DNA from 3 places in the Mesorhizobium sp. CNPSo 4671 genome. Region 2 is predicted to be linked to each of the others. Evidence: predicted binding sites of a transcription regulator. Region 2 holds the regulator's gene; each other region holds the start of a gene.
What was found. The regulator PhoB, encoded in region 2, activates phosphate uptake and scavenging genes when phosphate is short. The targets are predictions, from matches to a motif close to TGTCATNNANCTGTCAT.

Region 1 (5,612 bases), on a different contig from region 2:
GGTCTCCAATCTGGCGCTCGGTGTCTATTCCTCGCTTGCGCAACATCCGCTCGATGCCTTGCGCAAGGCCGGTGTCCCGGTCTCGATCAACACCGACGATCCGTCGCTGCTCGACACCACGCTTGAAGCCTCCTACGCCGCTTGCGCCGAGACTTTCGCATGGGACGACGAAACCATCCGCCAGCTCGCCGCGACATCGGTGCAGGCGAGCTATGCCGACCCGGCGCTGAAGGCGCGGATCCTGGCCGATCTGGCGGCCTGGCGGAGCTGACAGATTACGCGGTCAGGGCTTCTGGCTGTTCGAAAAGCGCATGTAGCTCGCAGACCGGCATTGGACGGCCAAACAACCAGCCTTGGACATCCGTGCAGCCATTCTCCCTGACCAGCCTGTACTGGTCCTCGGTCTCGACGCCTTCGGCGGTTGTGGTCATGCCGAGCGTGGTGCCGAGTTCGGCGACGGCCTTGACGATTGCCCGGCTTTCGCTGCTCTCGCACATCAGGCTGACGAAGCTGCGGTCGATCTTGATGCGGTTGAACGGGAACGATCTGAGATAGCTCAGCGAGGAATAGCCGGTGCCGAAATCGTCCATGGCTATGGAGATGCCGAGGTCGCGCAGGCTGTGCAGCGTGTTTAGCGTGTTTTCGTTGTTCGCCAGCAGCACCGATTCGGTGATCTCCAGCTCGAGCCGCGACGGCAGCAGCTCCGACGCCGCGAGCGCCGAGGCGACCTGAAGCGACAGCCCCTGTTGTTTGAACTGGGCCGGCGAGAGATTGACCGCGACCTTGACGGGCAGGGGCCATTTCGCGGCGTCGGTACAGGCACGCCGCAGGATCCACTCGCCAAGCGCATCGATGACGCCCGTCTCCTCGGCCAGTTGGATGAACTCCGACGGCGGCAGCAGGCCGAGGCGCGGATGGTTCCATCGCACCAGCGCTTCGAAGCCTGTGAGTTGCGAGGTCTTTGCGTCGTGCAGCGGTTGATAATGCAGGACGAACTGTTCTTTCTTCACGCCGAGCGCCAGTTCGGATTCGAGTTGGCGCCGCTCCTGCAGTCTCGCGTCCATTCCTGGCTCGAACGACCTGCAGGTCCCGCGGCCTTCCATCTTGGCCTTGTACAAGGCGAGGTCGGCGTTGCGGATAAGGGTTTCCGAATTTTGCCCGTCGTCGGGGAAGACGGCGATGCCTATGCTGCCGCCGATGTTGATCTTGTGACCCTGGATGGAGAATTCGTCGGACAGGGCATGAATGACGCGGCTTGCCAGCCCGCCGGCCTCGTCGTTGCCGTCGAGCAGGAGCTGAAGGATGACGAACTCGTCCCCGCCAATTCTCGCCACCATGGCGGTTTCGCCGGCATGGTGTTTCAACCGCTTCGCCACCGCACCAAGCAACTCGTCGCCGACCGGATGGCCGAGCGTGTCGTTGACCGGTTTGAAACGATCGAGATCGACGCAATGGACAGCCAGCTTCTCGCTGTCCCTGAGGCTTCTCAAGGCCTCGTCCATCGTTTCTGCCAAGAGGCCTCGGTTGGGCAGGCCGGTGAGAATGTCATGCGTGGCCAGGTGCTGGATCTCGGCGGTGCGTTCCTCGACCCGCCGCTCCAGGGTCTCGGCAGCCTCGACCTGCATCGTCATCGTCCGCCCGATCGCATACCAGCAGGCCAGCGCCAACAGCGTGACCACCGCGACCGCTGCATAGCCGGCCAGCTCGAATTGACGCACGGACTGGACGTCCAGATTGCTGTCGAACCGACTGTTGGGAAAACCGGCCCAGAGACGCCATGCGCTCCTGGGATCGTTGAGCGAGAGCGGGATGACTTCGGAATAGATCAGATTGGGGTCGGCTGCGGTGAAGGCATGGGAGTCCGCCGCCAGGGCCGTCGACATCTTGTGCTGGTCGGATTCGAAACCGTAGCCTGAATTGACGATGACATAGTCGCTGCTCGGCAACAGTTTGCGCAGCGCCGAGGTGAGCATGATCGCCGAGACGGAGCCGCGCAGGCTGCCATCCCCGCCGAAGACCGGGACGGAAAGGATGAAGCCTGAGCGATCGGCGTCATTGCCGGTATGGATGAAATCGGTGTTGTCGCAGGTGATGAGCTCCTTCGTGCCGATAATGGGCACATTCAACCCGTCAATGGCGCTCGAATTCGGATAGTTCGTCTTCAGCCAGGCGAGCTGTTTGGCCAGTTCGTGGTATTCATAGGTCTCGATCTCCTCGGCAGGGCGGACCAGGGCATTCTGGTCCAATTTTCCGGGCTTCGCGTCGGCGGAGGCCTCGGATCTCGCCTTGGCATTCACGATCAGCTGGTCGAATTGGAGGATCGGCTCCTCGAGCTTGCCGGTCACCGCATCGAAGCGGTCCGGGTTGAAATCCAGCGGCAAGAAGTAAACCTCGGAAATGGAGACGTTGTTGGCGAGGTTGTTGTAGATCTGCTGGATTGTCGCGCGGCCTTCGTCGCCCAGATTGGTGCCGTGCCGGTCGAGGTTTTGGACGCTGGGCAGATAGGTCAAGGTCCGGACATTTTCATAGACGGCCCGCAAGGCGTCTTCGACGGTCTTGGCCGTTGCCCTGGAGGCTGCCTGGGAATTCTCGAGATAGCGTTCCTTGGCCAGCGCGAAGTTTCGCTGGGCATCGATATGCAACGCCGCCAGCGTCGCCGCGCCGGTCAACAGGATCACTACAGATCCGGCCGCTCGCCTGAATGCGTTCATCTGTATCCCACCCTCGAGTGGCAAGGGATATCGTATCGCGGTTTAGGAAGCGCTAATGGGATATGTCTTTCTTTACTGTTTCCAAGCCTTGGCGCGCAGCAAATCTGGAAAGCTCGAGACCCCATTTTTCGCGGACGGTCGAGCCGGGAATGGGCAGGGCGCTAGGGGTTCAGTTCGCTGGCACTGTCTGCTGGTCGGCGTCGGTGAGCGTGCCGAGAAACGCGACGATGTCGTCGATCTCGGCGTCGTCGAGCGCCGGTTTGTCGCCGGGCTTTTTGCCGTTGAAGGGCGGATCCCGATTCAAGTTCGGCCAGTAAGCCTTTGGCAGATCGTCATATTTCTTGACCGTGCCGTCGGCATTCCTGGGGTACCAGTGGCCGGGGTCGGTATCGCGGCTGGCGTAGAAGGCGATGGCGTCGCGCAGTGTGTGGAAGATGCCGTTGTGGAAGAAGCTGTTGCGCAGCGCGACGTTGCGCAGGGTCGGCGTCTTGAACAGGCCGCAATATTCGGTCCGCCCCTTGAAGTCGGTGCGCAGCGGGCCGCAGAGGCCGAGATCGACATAGGCCGGATCGGCATTGGCGGGAATCGCCGCGTTGCGTGGCACGGCGATGGCGATCAGGCCGAAATCGGTGAACTGCGGCGGCTCGCCGTCATTGGCGGGTTCGCTGAGATGGCAGCTGGCGCAATTGCCCTTGGTCTCGTCCTCGAACAGCGCACGGCCGCGCAGTTGCTGCGCCGTGAGTTCAGCCTTGCCGGCGAGGAAGGCGTCGTAGCGGCTGGAGTAGGGATAGAAGTCGGGCGCGCTCTGCTCGAAGGTGCCGAGCGCTTCGGCGGCGGCGTCGAAGGCGTCACCCGGATGGTCGAACACGTCGTCGCCGAAGGCCGCCTTGAACGCGTCGGCATAGGCCGCCTTGCGCAACGCGGCGGTGACGGCGGCTTCATCCTTGTTGGCCATCTCGAAGGGCGAGAGCAGGGGGATCTTCGCCTGGTCCTTGCCATGGTCGGCGCGGCCGTCCCAGGTCAGGCCGCCGGTCGGTCCGTTGTCGACGCTCTCGTCGCCCTCGTCCTCGGAATCGTAAAAATGCTCGGTGAAGGCGGGCGCCGCCTGCAGATAGCGCAGCGAGGGCACGGCGCGCACGCCCGGCCGGTCGAGGTTCGGGCCGCCCATCTCCACCGGCGAGGCCGAGGCCGGGCCGAAGGCGTGGTGCGGGTCATGGCAGGACGAGCAGGCCTGTTTGCCCGAGGCGGAAAGCGCCGGGTCGAAGAACATTTTCTTGCCAAGCGCGGTCAGCGCCTCGGCGCGCGCGTAGGCCTGCGCGCGCGACATCGGGCCGGGGTGGACGCCATCCGGTATCGCCGTGTTTGCCGGTGCGGCTAAGCTTACCATCGATGCCGCTGCGATCATTGCCGCCCGGTTCTTCCATCGTCCCGTTGCCATGCCTGCAGTCCGTTTTCGATCCCGCAACTAAGTATCCTGTGCAACGGATTCATGACCCAGCCCGGCGTTCACGAAACCGTGTTCGATGGGCCGGCAAATGTCACAAAGGTGACAAGGCACGGACGTAGCTCCATCCGTGCGTTTTCGTTGCCGATGCGTGTCGTCCTCAAGCCATCCCCCAGCCACGAGGCATCTTCATGACCAGGTCCCTTCTCTCCCTTTGCCTCGCCTCCACGGCCCTGGCATCGCTCGCCTCCGCTGCCAACGCCGCCCCTCCCGGCTACGACAAGATCGACACCGTCGTCGTCATCTATGCCGAGAACCGCAGCTTCGATAATCTCTATGGCGGCTTCCCCGGCGCCAATGGGCTGGCCAATGTCTCGGCCGATCTGGCGCGCCAGCTCGACCGCGACGGCAAGCCGCTTGCCGAACTGCCGCCGGCCTGGGGCGGACTGACCGCCAAGGGCGTGACGCCCGTGGTGACCGAGGCGCAGTCGGCGCATCTTGCCAATGCCAGCTTCGCCATCGACGACGCCAGCGGCTTCAACGAGAAGACCTCCGTCATCACGCGCGACCTCTGGCATCGCTTCTACCAGGAGCAGATGCAGATCGACGGCGGCAAGAATGACAAGTTTGCCGCCTGGGCCGATTCCGGCGGGCTGGTGATGGGCCATTATGACGGCTCCGGCCTGCCGATGTGGGCGGTGGCGAAGAAATACGTGCTGGCCGACAATTTCTTCCAGGGTGCCTTTGGCGGCTCCTTTCTCAACCACATCATGCTCGCCTGCGCCTGCGCGCCGGTCTATCCGCATGCCGACACCAGCCCGGTGAAGGGCCAGATCGCCGTCGTCGAGGCCGATGGCAAGACGCTGAAGGTCGCCGACAATTCGCCGGCCTCGGCACTTGGCGGTGCACCGAAATTTGTCAACGACGGCGCCATCACGCCCGACTTCTACGCCGTCAACACCATGCAGCCGCCCTATCAGCCGAGCGCCAACAAACCGGTCGAGGGCGGCGACAAGGCGCTGGCCGACCCGACGCAGCCGACGACGCTGCCGCCGCAACACGACATCACCATCGGCGACCTCATGTCTCTGAAGGGGATCGACTGGGCCTGGTATGCCGGCGCCTGGCAGGCAACGCTCGACGGCAAGAACGCGACGCCGGTGCCGAACTTCCAGTTCCACCACCAGCCGTTCAACTATTTCGCCGCCTATGCGCCGGGCACCGCCGCGCGCACCGCGCATCTCAGGGATGGCGGCCTGGACGGCACCGAGTTCATCAAGGCGATCGACGACGGCAAACTGCCTTCTGTCAGCTTCTACAAGCCGCAAGGCAATCTCAACGAGCACAGCGGCTACGCCGACGTGACATCGGGCGACCAGCATCTGGCCGACCTCGTCGCGCATCTGGAGAAGAGCCCGCAATGGAGCCACATGCTGGTGGTCGTCACCTATGACGAG
Region 2 (5,612 bases):
ACCGAGATCGCCGCGACCACCGGCCTCAGCCATTCGACCATATCGGCGATTTCCTCCGATCTGATCGGTGAAGGCATCCTGGCCGAAGGCAAGCCGAGCGAGGCCGGCTCGCTGAAGCGCGGCAGGCCGCAGGTCGGCCTCGGCCTCAACTCGGAGGCCGCGGCCGTCATGACCGTGGTGCTGTCGCTGAATTTCCTGTCCGTCGCCGTCATCGACTATGCCGGCCAGGTGGTCTCGGAGGAACAGCGCCGGCTGGACACGCTGACCATGTCGCGCGAAGCGCTGATCGGCGAATGCGTCGCCATCGTGCGGCGGCGCCTCGAGGATCCCGATATCGACGTGCGCAGCGTCGCCCGCATCGCACTGGCAATACAGGGCATCACCGACACCGAGGCCCGGGCGATGCTGTGGTCGCCGATCACGCCGCAGACCAACATCGCCTTCGCCGACATACTCGAGGCCGAGTTCGGCATCCCCGCCACCATGGAAAACGACTGCAACATGATGGCGGTGGCGCTGCGCTGGCGCGATCCCGAGCGCTATCGCGACGACTTCATCGCCATCCTGCTTTCGCACGGCATCGGCATGGGCCTGGTGCTGAAGGGCGAGCTGTTCACCGGCACCCATTCCTCGGGCGGCGAGTTCGGTCACATGATCCATCGGCCCGGCGGCGCGCTTTGCCGCTGCGGACGCCGCGGCTGCGTCGAGGCCTATGCCGGCAACTACGCCATCTGGCGCAACGCCAGGCAGCTTGGCGAGGACACCGAGCCGGTCGCCGACGTCAGCGACGCACAGATGCGGGCACTCGCCGCCACCGCACGGGAAAGAGACGGGCCTGAGCGAGAAGCCTATCGCAAGGCCGGCGAGGCATTGGGCTATGGCCTCGGCAGCCTGTTCGCGCTGATCGATCCCGCGCCCGTCGCCATGGTCGGCGTCAGTGCCGCCGCCTTCGACCTGATCGAGCCGGCATTGCGCGAGGCGATCGCGCAGACCGCCGGCGGCCAGCACTCGAAATCGATTTCCTTCGACACCGAACCGAACGAACTGCCGCTGATCCGCGAAGGCTGCGCCATGCGCGCGCTGACCTTCGTCGACCAGGAGATTTTCGCGCCGGGCGTGCAGGCAAGGGCGGGCGGCGTGGGCAAGAACGTGGCCTGAAACCGCTCGCGATCAATCCTCGCGGATCGCGTAGCCCGCGCCGCGAATGGTGCGGATGACGTCGGGCATGCGGCCATTGTTGACCGCCTTGCGCAGGCGGCCGACATGCACGTCGACGGTGCGCTCGTCGATGTAGATCGTCTCGCCCCAGACATTGTCGAGCAGCTGGCTGCGCGAGAACACGCGGCCGGGATGGCGCATCATGAATTCGAGCAGGCGGAACTCGGTCGGCCCAAGCCGTATCTCGCTCTTCTTGCGATAGACCCGGTGCGATTCGCGGTCGAGCACGATGTCGCCGACCTTGAGCACGCTGGACAGCACTTCCGGCTTGGCGCGGCGAAGCAGCGCCTTGACTCTTGCCATGAATTCCGGCGTCGAAAACGGCTTGACCAGATAGTCGTCGGCGCCGGTGGAAAGTCCACGTACACGGTCGCTTTCTTCGCCCCGCGCGGTCAGCATGATGATCGGCAGCCGCTCGGTCTCGGGCCGCATTCGCAGGCGCCGGCAGAGTTCGATGCCGGACACCGCAGGCACCATCCAGTCGAGCACCAGAAGGTCGGGCACGTTCTCCTGGAGCCGGATTTCGGCTTCGTCGCCGCGCGGCACCACCTCGACCTGGTAGCCTTCGGATTCCAGATTGTAGCGGAGCAGCACCCCCAGCGGCTCCTCATCCTCCACCACCATGATGCGTGGCGCGATCATCGACTGGTTACCCCTGCGCTCAGGCTGCCGGCGCTGACATCGCCGTCTCGTCCTGTTTTGGACGATTGGCGGGCAGCTGCGTGCCGGTCAGGACATAGTACGCATTCTCGGCGATGTTGGTCACGTGGTCACCGATGCGTTCGAGATTCTTGGCGCAGAACAACAGATGCGTGCAGGCCGTGATGTTGCGCGGATCCTCCATCATATAGGTCAGCAGTTCACGGAAGACGGAGGTGTATTTGACGTCGATACGTTCGTCGTCGGCGCGCAACTTCGCCAGTGCGGCGGCATCGCGCGCCGCATACTCCTCGATCACGCCCTGCACCTGGATCAGCACCAGCTGCGCCATGGCGTCGATGGAATGCGACAGGTCGCGCGGCGTGGCGCTGAGACCGACGGTGCCGACGCGCTTGGCGATGTTCTTGGCAAGGTCGCCGATGCGTTCGAGGTCGCCGGCCATGCGGATCGAGCCGACTACATGACGCAGATCGTCGGCCATCGGCTGGCGCTTGGCGATCAGCGTGATGGCACGGTCGTCGAGTTCGCGCTGGCGCGCGTCCATGATCGCGTCGTCGGAGACCACGCGCTGGGCCAGCGCATTGTCGGAATTCAGCAGTGCCTTGGTGGCGCCGCCGACCATCGAGCCGGCGAGGTCGCCCATGTCGCTGATCAGCCTGCTGATCTGTCCGAGATCCTCGTCGAAGGCTGCGACTGTGTGTTCGGCCATGATCCTGGTCCTCGTATGCGTGCGATCAGCCGAAGCGGCCGGTGATGTAGTCTTGCGTGCGCTTCTCGCGAGGCGACGTGAAGATCTTCTCGGTTTTGTCGAACTCGACCAGTTCGCCCAGATACATGAAGGCGGTCTGCTTCGACACGCGCGCCGCCTGCTGCATGTTGTGGGTGACGATGACGATCGTGTACTCGGCTTGCAACTCGTCGATCAGCTCCTCGATCTTGGCGGTCGAGAGCGGGTCGAGCGCCGAGGCCGGCTCGTCGAGCAGGATGACTTCCGGCTTCACCGCCACGGTGCGGGCGATGCACAGCCGCTGCTGCTGGCCGCCCGACAGGCTGAGGCCGCTGGCGTTGAGCTTGTCCTTGACCTCGGTCCACAGTGCCGCGCGCTTCAGCGCCTGCTCGACACGGCCGTCCATCTCGGCCTTGCTGATCTTGTCATAGAGCCTGACGCCGAAAGCGATGTTCTCGTAGATCGACATCGGGAACGGCGTCGGCTTCTGGAACACCATGCCGATCTTGGTGCGCAGCAGATTGAGGTCCTGCGAACGGTCGAGAACGTTCTGGCCGTCGAGCAGCACCTGGCCCTCGGCGGTCTGCTTGGGATAGAGCTCATAGATACGGTTGAAGACGCGCAGCAGCGTCGACTTTCCGCAGCCCGAAGGGCCGATGAAGGCGGTGACGCTGCGCTCGGGCAGCGACAGCGTGATATCCTTCAGGGCCTTCGACTGGCCATAGTAGAAGTTGAGGTTCTTGACCTCGATCTTGGCCTTGGCCACCGCCTCGGCGGCGATCGTCATGTCTGGAGACAACATCTGGCTCATTTGTCCTCTCTGCGTCCGGTCAGGCTGCGCGCAAAGATGCTGAGCGCGAGAACCGTCAATGTGATGATGAGTGCACCGGTCCAGGCCAGCTGCTGCCATTCCTCGTAAGGGCTGAGAGCGAACTGGAAGATGGTGACAGGCAGGCTGGCCATCGGCGCGTTGAGATTGCTCGACCAGAACTGATTGTTCAGCGCCGTGAAAAGAAGCGGTGCGGTCTCGCCGGAGATGCGCGCGATCGCCAGCAATATGCCGGTGACGATGCCGGAAAGTGCCGCGCGGTAGGCAACCGAGCGGATGACCACCCAGCGCGGTGCGCCGATCGCGGTGCCGGCTTCGCGCAGGGCGTTGGGCACCAGATTGAGCATGTCCTCTGTGGTGCGCACCACGACCGGGATGACCAGGATGGCAAGTGCTACGGCACCGGCGATCGCCGAGAAATGCCCCATTGGCCGCACCATCAGCTCATAGACGAACAGGCCGATGATAATCGACGGCGCCGACAAAAGGATGTCGTTGATGAAGCGAACCACGGTGGTGAGCTTCGAGAAGCGGCCATATTCCGCCATATAGGTGCCGGCCAGCACGCCGATCGGCGTGCCGACGATGATGCCGATGATGGTCATCACGATGCTGCCATAGATGGCGTTGAGCAGGCCGCCGGCATCGCCGGGCGGTGGCGTCATTTCCGTGAAGACCGAGAGGGAGACGCCGGCGAGGCCCTTGTAGAGCAGGGCGCCGAGGATCAGCGCCAGCCAGGCAAGGCCGATGCCGGCGGCGACGACGCACAGCGTCATCATCACGCCATTCTTGCGCTTGCGGCTCTGGTGAAGCGATGCGGCTGTCGACATCGGTCAGGCTCCGGTGCGGGCGTCAATGCGCATCAGCATGTAGCGGGCGATGGCAAGGATCATGAAGGTGATGACGAACAGGATCAGGCCGAGCGCCACCAGCGAGGAGGTATAGAGATCGCCGACCGCTTCGGTGAATTCGTTGGCGATGGTCGCCGAGATCGTCGTTGCCGGCGCAAACAGCGATGTCGAGATGCGGTGCGCGTTGCCGATGACGAAGGTCACCGCCATGGTTTCGCCGAGCGCACGGCCGAGCGCGAGCATGACGCCGCCCATGATGCCGATGCGCGTGTAGGGAATGACGACCCGGCGCGTGACTTCCCAGGTCGTGCAGCCGATGCCATAGGCCGATTCCTTGAGCACCGACGGCACCGTATCGAAGACGTCCTTGGTGATCGAGGTGATAAAAGGCAGGATCATGATGGCCAGGATCATCGCCGAGGTCAGCAGGCCGATACCGTAAGGAGGGCCGGCGAACAGGCTGTTGAGGCCCGGAATGTCGTGGAAGACGCTGATGATGAAAGGCTGCACCGTCGTCTGCAGGAACGGCGCCAGCACGAACAGGCCCCAGATACCGTAGATGATCGAAGGGATGCCGGCCAACAATTCAACCGCCATGCCGATCGGGCGTCGCAGCGGGCGCGGGCAAAGCTCGGTGAGGAAGATGGCGATGCCGATGCCGAGCGGCACGGCGATCAGGATGGCGATGGCCGAGGTGATGATGGTGCCGTAGATCGGCGCCAGCGCGCCGAACTTCTCCGTCACCGGATTCCAGCTTTCGCTGGTCAGGAAAGAGAAGCCGAAGGTCGACAGAGCTTGCCATGAACCGGCTACCAGCGAGATCGCAACACCACCGAGCAGGACCAGAACCAGTATGGCTGCGGCGCGGGTCATTCCGTGGAAGATCGAATCGGTCAGCGCGAACCGTCGAACGGTGGCGTCGCGCGAACCTCTAACGGCTGGCAAGGCTTCCTGGACAGCGCTCATGTCAAGCTCGGCTCTTTCAAGTTGATGGGAAAAGGAGCGCCGCGGGCGCGGCGCTCCTTCGGAGGATATTACTCGCCGGCATAGACGGGCTTGCCGTCGGCCTGGATGTCGGCCTTCCACGAAGCCTTGATCAGGTCGACGACGCTGTCGGGGATCGAGACGTAGTCGAGCGCCTTGGCGGTTTCCTTGCCGTCCTTGTAGGCCCAGGCAAAGAACTTCAGCGCTTCGCCGGTGGCAGCGGCATCATCCGGAGCCTTGTGGATCAGAACCCAGGTCGAAGCAGCGATCGGCCAGGTGGTGTCGCCAGGCTCGTTGGTGATGATGACGTTGAAGTTCTTGGCAGTCTTGAAGTCGGCATTCG
Region 3 (5,612 bases), on a different contig from region 2:
AGCGGCAGTCGGGCGGCTTCCTGTATCACGAGGAAAGCGTGCTCGAAGAGACGCGGCCGGCGGAGTAGGCGCATGGGTGAGACGCCAGAAGTCGGCTATGTGCTCAAGCGGCTCCGGCCAACCACGCCGGCCTTCGACAGGCTGAAGGATGAGAGCCGGCTGGAAGGCTACTGGATGCTGGTGCGCCTTGCGGACGGCTGGGCGAGCGGCCGCAACAAGTTCCTGAAACGGGGCGAGGCGTTGTTCGGGGCATGGCATGGCCGCGAGCTCGCCGGTGTGTGCGGGCTGAACATCGATCCTTATGCCGAGGACAGGGACCAGGGCCGGGTGCGGCACCTGTTCGTCGGCGCGCCTCACCGCCGCGCCGGCCTTGGCCGCATGCTGGTCGAGACCGTCATCGATCGCGCACGCCGCTATTTCACCGTGTTGAACACCCGTGCGCCGCCGGAAGCCTTCGTTTTCTACGAACGGCTTGGCTTTCAGCCGGTGTTGGGTGAAGAATTCGTCACGCATCGCATGTCGTTCGAAAAAGGGGGCTGAAATGTCCTTGCGTCCGCCATCTCGTCTTGCCGGCTCTTCGGCGGCCGAAGCGGCCTTCGACGCGCTTGGCCACGAAATCCTGGCCGAGAAGGCGGCGGCCCTCGGCCGCGCCGGACAGCGCGTGGAAGAAACGCTGGCCAGGTTGCGCGCCAATGGCGACGAGCAGTTGCGTCCCAAGCTTCTCAAGGAAGCCGCCGAGGCGGTGCACGGCTATTTCATCCAGCGCGAGTTGTGTGGCTTGCGCAAGCACGATGGCGTCATCCGCGAGTATGACATCCCAAGGGCCGTGCTGGTCAGGCTTGGCGCCAAATAGGGATTACTCCAGCCACTTTGTGATGAACGTGCCGTTCTCGTGAATGTCGGTTGTTTCCAGCGGACCCGGGCCGAGATTGGTGAATTTGTGCGGCGTGTGGGGCGGGACGATGACGATCTGGCCGGCGGAAGCCTCGATTTCCTTGTCGCCGACGGTGAACAGCCCGGTGCCCTGGCGGATGATGAAGATCTCTGCGTAAGGGTGGGCGTGCAGCCGCGGGCCGCCGCCTTCATCAGGCAGGTAGTTGAAGATCAGGCAGGAGTTGGAACCGTAGGCGCCGCATTGCAGTTCGCCCTTCCAGTGGTCGGAGCGAACAGCCCATTCCTCACGATCGATGACGTGTGCCATGCCTGGGAAGATAGATCACACCGGCGCCCTCTGTCGAGGCAAGCCGGGGCCTTGGATTTGCGGTTGTTTCCCGGTTGTTTAGCCGCCTTTTACGGCGGTTCGCCGTCCCGCCGGGCAATAGGGGATTTTGTCCCCGCGACAATCTGCCCTTGTGCCTTGACCCGTCTGGACAAAAACGGGCTTCACGCATAAACCGAAGTCCAAATGCCGGAGGAATTCGCTAGCCTGTTCGCCATGCGCTGTCGGGTTGGCGTGATTGAGCGGGGAACAAGGCTCGGCCACCGGCGCGGAAGAGGCGAAAGGATCAGGCACCCGTGAGCGCAACCGACATCCACGATCCCAATCGTCGAGATTTTCTTTATGTCGCCACGGGCATGGCCGCCGTGGTCGGCGCCGGTGCCGTCGCCTGGCCGTTCATCGACCAGATGCGCCCCGATGCCTCGACGCTGGCGCTCGCCTCGGTCGAAGTCGATGTCGCCTCGCTGACGCCGGGCATGTCGCTGATCGTCAAGTGGCGCGGCAAGCCGGTCGTGGTGCGCAACCGCACCGAAAAGGAAATGAAGGACGGCGAGGCCGTCAACCTTTCCGATCTCAAGGATCCGATCGCCCGCAATGCCAATCTGCCGTCCGACGCGCCGGCGACCGACGCCAACCGCACCACGCCCGGCAAGGAAGCCTGGATGGTGATGGTTCAGGTCTGCACGCATCTGGGCTGCATTCCGCTCGGCCAGGAAGGCGATTTCGGCGGCTGGTTCTGCCCGTGCCATGGTTCCCAATACGATACCGCCGGCCGCATCCGCAAAGGCCCGGCGCCCGAGAACATGGCTGTACCGGTATTCAAATTCATTTCCGATACCAAGATCCTTATCGGTTGAGGCAGGGGGATATTTCGATGAGCGAGGGACACTCGACCTACACGCCCAAAACCGGTATCGAACGCTGGTTCGACGCCCGTATGCCGCTGCCCAGGATGGTCTATGACAGCTTCGTCGCCTATCCGGTGCCGCGCAACCTCAACTACATGTGGACCTTCGGCGGCATCCTGTCGATCATGCTGGTGGCGCAGATCCTGACCGGCATCGTGCTGGCCATGCACTATACGGCCGACACCAATCTCGCCTTCGGTTCGGTCGAGAAGATCATGCGCGACGTGAATTCCGGCTGGCTGTTGCGCTACATGCATGCCAACGGCGCGTCGTTCTTCTTCATCGCCGTCTATCTCCATATCTTCCGTGGCCTCTATTACGGCTCCTACAAGGCGCCGCGCGAGCTGCTGTGGATCCTCGGCTGCATCATCTACCTCTTGATGATGGCGACCGGCTTCATGGGCTACGTGCTGCCATGGGGACAGATGAGCTTCTGGGGCGCCACCGTCATCACCGGCTTCTTCAGCGCCATTCCGCTGGTCGGCGAGTGGATCCAGCAGCTGCTGCTCGGCGGTTTTGCCGTCGACAACCCGACGCTGAACCGCTTCTTTTCGCTGCACTATCTCCTGCCGTTCATGATTGCCGGCGTCGTCGTGCTGCACGTCTGGGCGCTGCACGTGACAGGCCAGAGCAACCCGACCGGCATCGAGGTCAAGTCGAAGACCGACACCGTCGCCTTCACCCCTTACGCGACCATCAAGGACGCGTTCGGTATGATCGTGTTCCTGTTCATCTTCGCCTATTTCATCTTCTTCCTGCCGAACTATCTCGGCCATGCCGACAATTACATCGTCGCCAATCCGTTGAAGACTCCGGCCCACATCGTGCCGGAATGGTACTTCCTTCCGTTCTACGCGATCCTGCGCGCCATCACCTTCAACATCGGGCCGATCAACTCCAAGCTCGGCGGCGTGCTGTGCATGTTCGGCGCCATCGTTATGCTGTTCCTGGTGCCGTGGCTCGACACCTCCAAGGTGCGCTCGGCGGTCTACCGGCCCTGGTACAAGCTGTTCTTCTGGCTGTTCGTGGCCGACGCCATCCTGCTAGGCTGGCTGGGTTCGCAGCCGGCGGAAGGCAGCTATGTGTTCATGGCGCAGATGGCGACACTGTTCTATTTCGCCTTCTTCCTGATCGCGCTGCCGGTGCTTGGGCTGATCGAGACGCCGCGCAGGCTGCCGAATTCGATCACCGAGGCAGTGCTCGAAAAGAACAAGGGTGGCAGCGGGCATCCGGCGGGCGCCGCGGCCGCGCCAGAGACCAAGGGCTGAGCGGTAGAGAATCTAAGGGGATTTGGCATGAAAAAGATTCTCACCTCGCTGGCGCTGGTCGGCCTTGTGGCCGCCGGCACCGCCGCCTTCGCGGCCGAAGAGGCGCACAACGCGGCAGCGCCGACGCATTTCCCGATCAACGAGCCGAAGGAGATGAGCTGGAGCTTCACCGGCCCGTTCGGCACCTATGACAAGGGCCAGCTGCAGCGCGGCCTGAAGGTCTACAAGGAAGTCTGCTCGGCTTGCCATTCGATGAATATGGTGGCGTTCCGCACGCTGGAGGGGCCAACGGGCCTTGGCTATTCGGATGCGCAGATCAAGTCGCTGGCGGCCACCTACACCATCCATGACGGCCCCAACGATGCCGGCGAGATGTTCGACCGTCCCGGCAAGCCATCGGACTATTTCCCGGCGCCATTCGCCAATGTAGAGGCCGCCGCGGCCGCCAATGGCGGCGCGGCACCGCCGGACATGTCGCTGCTGGCCAAGGCGCGCGGCGTCGAGCGCGGCTTTCCGCAATTCGTCTTCGACATCTTCACCCAGTATGATGCCGGCGGTCCCGACTATATCCATTCGCTGCTGACCGGCTACGACCAGACGCCGCCGGCCGGCATGGTCATCCCCGAGGGCACGCACTACAACCCGTACTTCATGTCCGGCGTGTCGCTGAAAATGCCCAAGCCGCTCTCCGACGGCCAGGTGACCTATGATGACGGCGCGCCGCAGACGGTCGACCAGTATTCCCGCGACGTGGCTGCCTTCCTGATGTGGGCGGCCGAGCCGCACATGGAGGCCCGCAAGCATACCGGCGTCAACGTGCTGTTTTTCCTCCTGGTGTTCGGTGCGCTGGTCTACCTCGTGAAGCGCAAGGTGTGGGAAGGCGTGGCGCACTAACCGCGACGAGGGCTGCACAGGATTACGAAAGGGCGCCTCAAGGCGCCCTTTTCGCATTTCCGGAGGCGGTGATGTCACATGGCCGTCACGGCAGGCGGCGATCCTGCGTCATTCCCAACGAAGGATCGCACCCATGAAGAAATACGCATCGCTGGCGGCTGGTCTGCTGCTGCTGGTCATCGGCTCGGCCGCCCAGGCCGAAGACGCAAAACCCTTCGTGACCAACAAGGATATCGACCTGACGATGATCCTGCCGCCGCCGCCGGCTAACGATTCGGCGCAGACCAAGGCCGAACTCGGCGAGGTGCTGGCGCTGCAGGTGACGCGCACGCCCGAGATGGTGGCCAGCGCCGTTGCCGATTCCGAGGAGAATGTCTGGCGCTTCGCCAATGTGATGGGTCCGAATTTCACCAAGGAGAGGCTGCCGAAGTTCAGCGCCTTCTTCGATCGCGTGGTCGAGACCGAAGGCGCTGTCGTCGATCCGGCCAAGGATGTCTGGAAGCGCCCGCGTCCGCACCAGCTCAGTGATCTCGTCAAGCCCGCGGTCAAGCTGTCGAGTTCCGGCTCCTGGCCGTCGGGTCATGCCACTGTCGGCACCATGATGGGCATCATCCTGGCCGACATGGTTCCGGAGAAGCGCGCGGAGATCATGGCGCGCGCGGCCGAATACGCCCACAACCGTGAGGTTGGCGGCATCCACTATGCGTCCGACGTGGAGATGGGCAAGATTTCCGGCAGCGTCATTGCCGCTGTCCTGCTCAACCGGGACGACTTCAAGGCCGAGTACGAAGTCGCCAGGGCCGAGCTTCGTTCCGACCTCGGCATGTAAGTCCTAAAGCGCGTCGCGTCGAAGTGGATTCACGCGACGCGCTTTGGGTGCTCGCTGCGCGCCAGCCGGGACGTCGGTTTGTCTTCGTTCTCGCACAGCCGGCTCCAGGAGACTGAAGCCGGCAACAGCTCATTGCGTCGACACTTGCACCGATATTGGAAAGGCAAAGTACAGGTTGCAGGCAAGAAGCTCGATACCTCGTTTACCCCTGCGAGCGAGAGGCTCAGGCGCTTCAGCGCCAACAGTTGCGCTGCCTTTGCCCTTCGTCTGCAGTGCGACGAGAGCATCATAGACTGCGCGACGCTCGCGAACGGATGCCTGCTTCGGATTTTCAGGGTAATAAACGGGAATCGTCAAAATCAGATAGTCCATCCGACAGCGCGGCGCCGAAATCGCGATTGCCTTCTTGCGCAGAGCGATCTCGAACGCGCCGGACCGTTCGTCGAATCCAGTCATCCATTGTCGACGCGTATGCAATTGTCCAAGCGCGTCGC

Region 1: AC04SF_RS08510 (acid phosphatase) is a predicted target of PhoB. The motif match lies at 4,247-4,263, and genes of this name have one in related genera.
Region 3: AC04SF_RS28850 (acid phosphatase) is a predicted target of PhoB. The motif match lies at 4,362-4,378, and genes of this name have one in related genera.

Annotation. Positions count from the first base shown of each region.
Region 1 is NZ_JBWLUW010000003.1:66,539-72,150, forward strand. It holds gene add (adenosine deaminase) at 1-271, shown strand, start outside; gene AC04SF_RS08500 (putative bifunctional diguanylate cyclase/phosphodiesterase) at 276-2,711, opposite strand; gene AC04SF_RS08505 (cytochrome-c peroxidase) at 2,881-4,116, opposite strand; gene AC04SF_RS08510 (acid phosphatase) at 4,347-5,612, shown strand, end outside.
Region 2 is NZ_JBWLUW010000007.1:317,371-322,982, reverse strand. It holds gene AC04SF_RS21425 (ROK family protein) at 1-1,158, shown strand, start outside; gene phoB (phosphate regulon transcriptional regulator PhoB) at 1,171-1,860, opposite strand; gene phoU (phosphate signaling complex protein PhoU) at 1,880-2,587, opposite strand; gene pstB (phosphate ABC transporter ATP-binding protein PstB) at 2,613-3,416, opposite strand; gene pstA (phosphate ABC transporter permease PstA) at 3,413-4,264, opposite strand; gene pstC (phosphate ABC transporter permease subunit PstC) at 4,268-5,251, opposite strand; gene pstS (phosphate ABC transporter substrate-binding protein PstS) at 5,320-5,612, opposite strand, start outside.
Region 3 is NZ_JBWLUW010000012.1:80,918-86,529, reverse strand. It holds gene AC04SF_RS28885 (ABC transporter ATP-binding protein) at 1-68, shown strand, start outside; gene AC04SF_RS28880 (GNAT family N-acetyltransferase) at 73-540, shown strand; gene AC04SF_RS28875 (DUF6665 family protein) at 542-853, shown strand; gene AC04SF_RS28870 (cupin domain-containing protein) at 857-1,201, opposite strand; gene petA (ubiquinol-cytochrome c reductase iron-sulfur subunit) at 1,516-2,076, shown strand; gene AC04SF_RS28860 (cytochrome b) at 2,094-3,395, shown strand; gene AC04SF_RS28855 (cytochrome c1) at 3,423-4,289, shown strand; gene AC04SF_RS28850 (acid phosphatase) at 4,423-5,118, shown strand; gene AC04SF_RS28845 (hypothetical protein) at 5,248-5,612, opposite strand, start outside.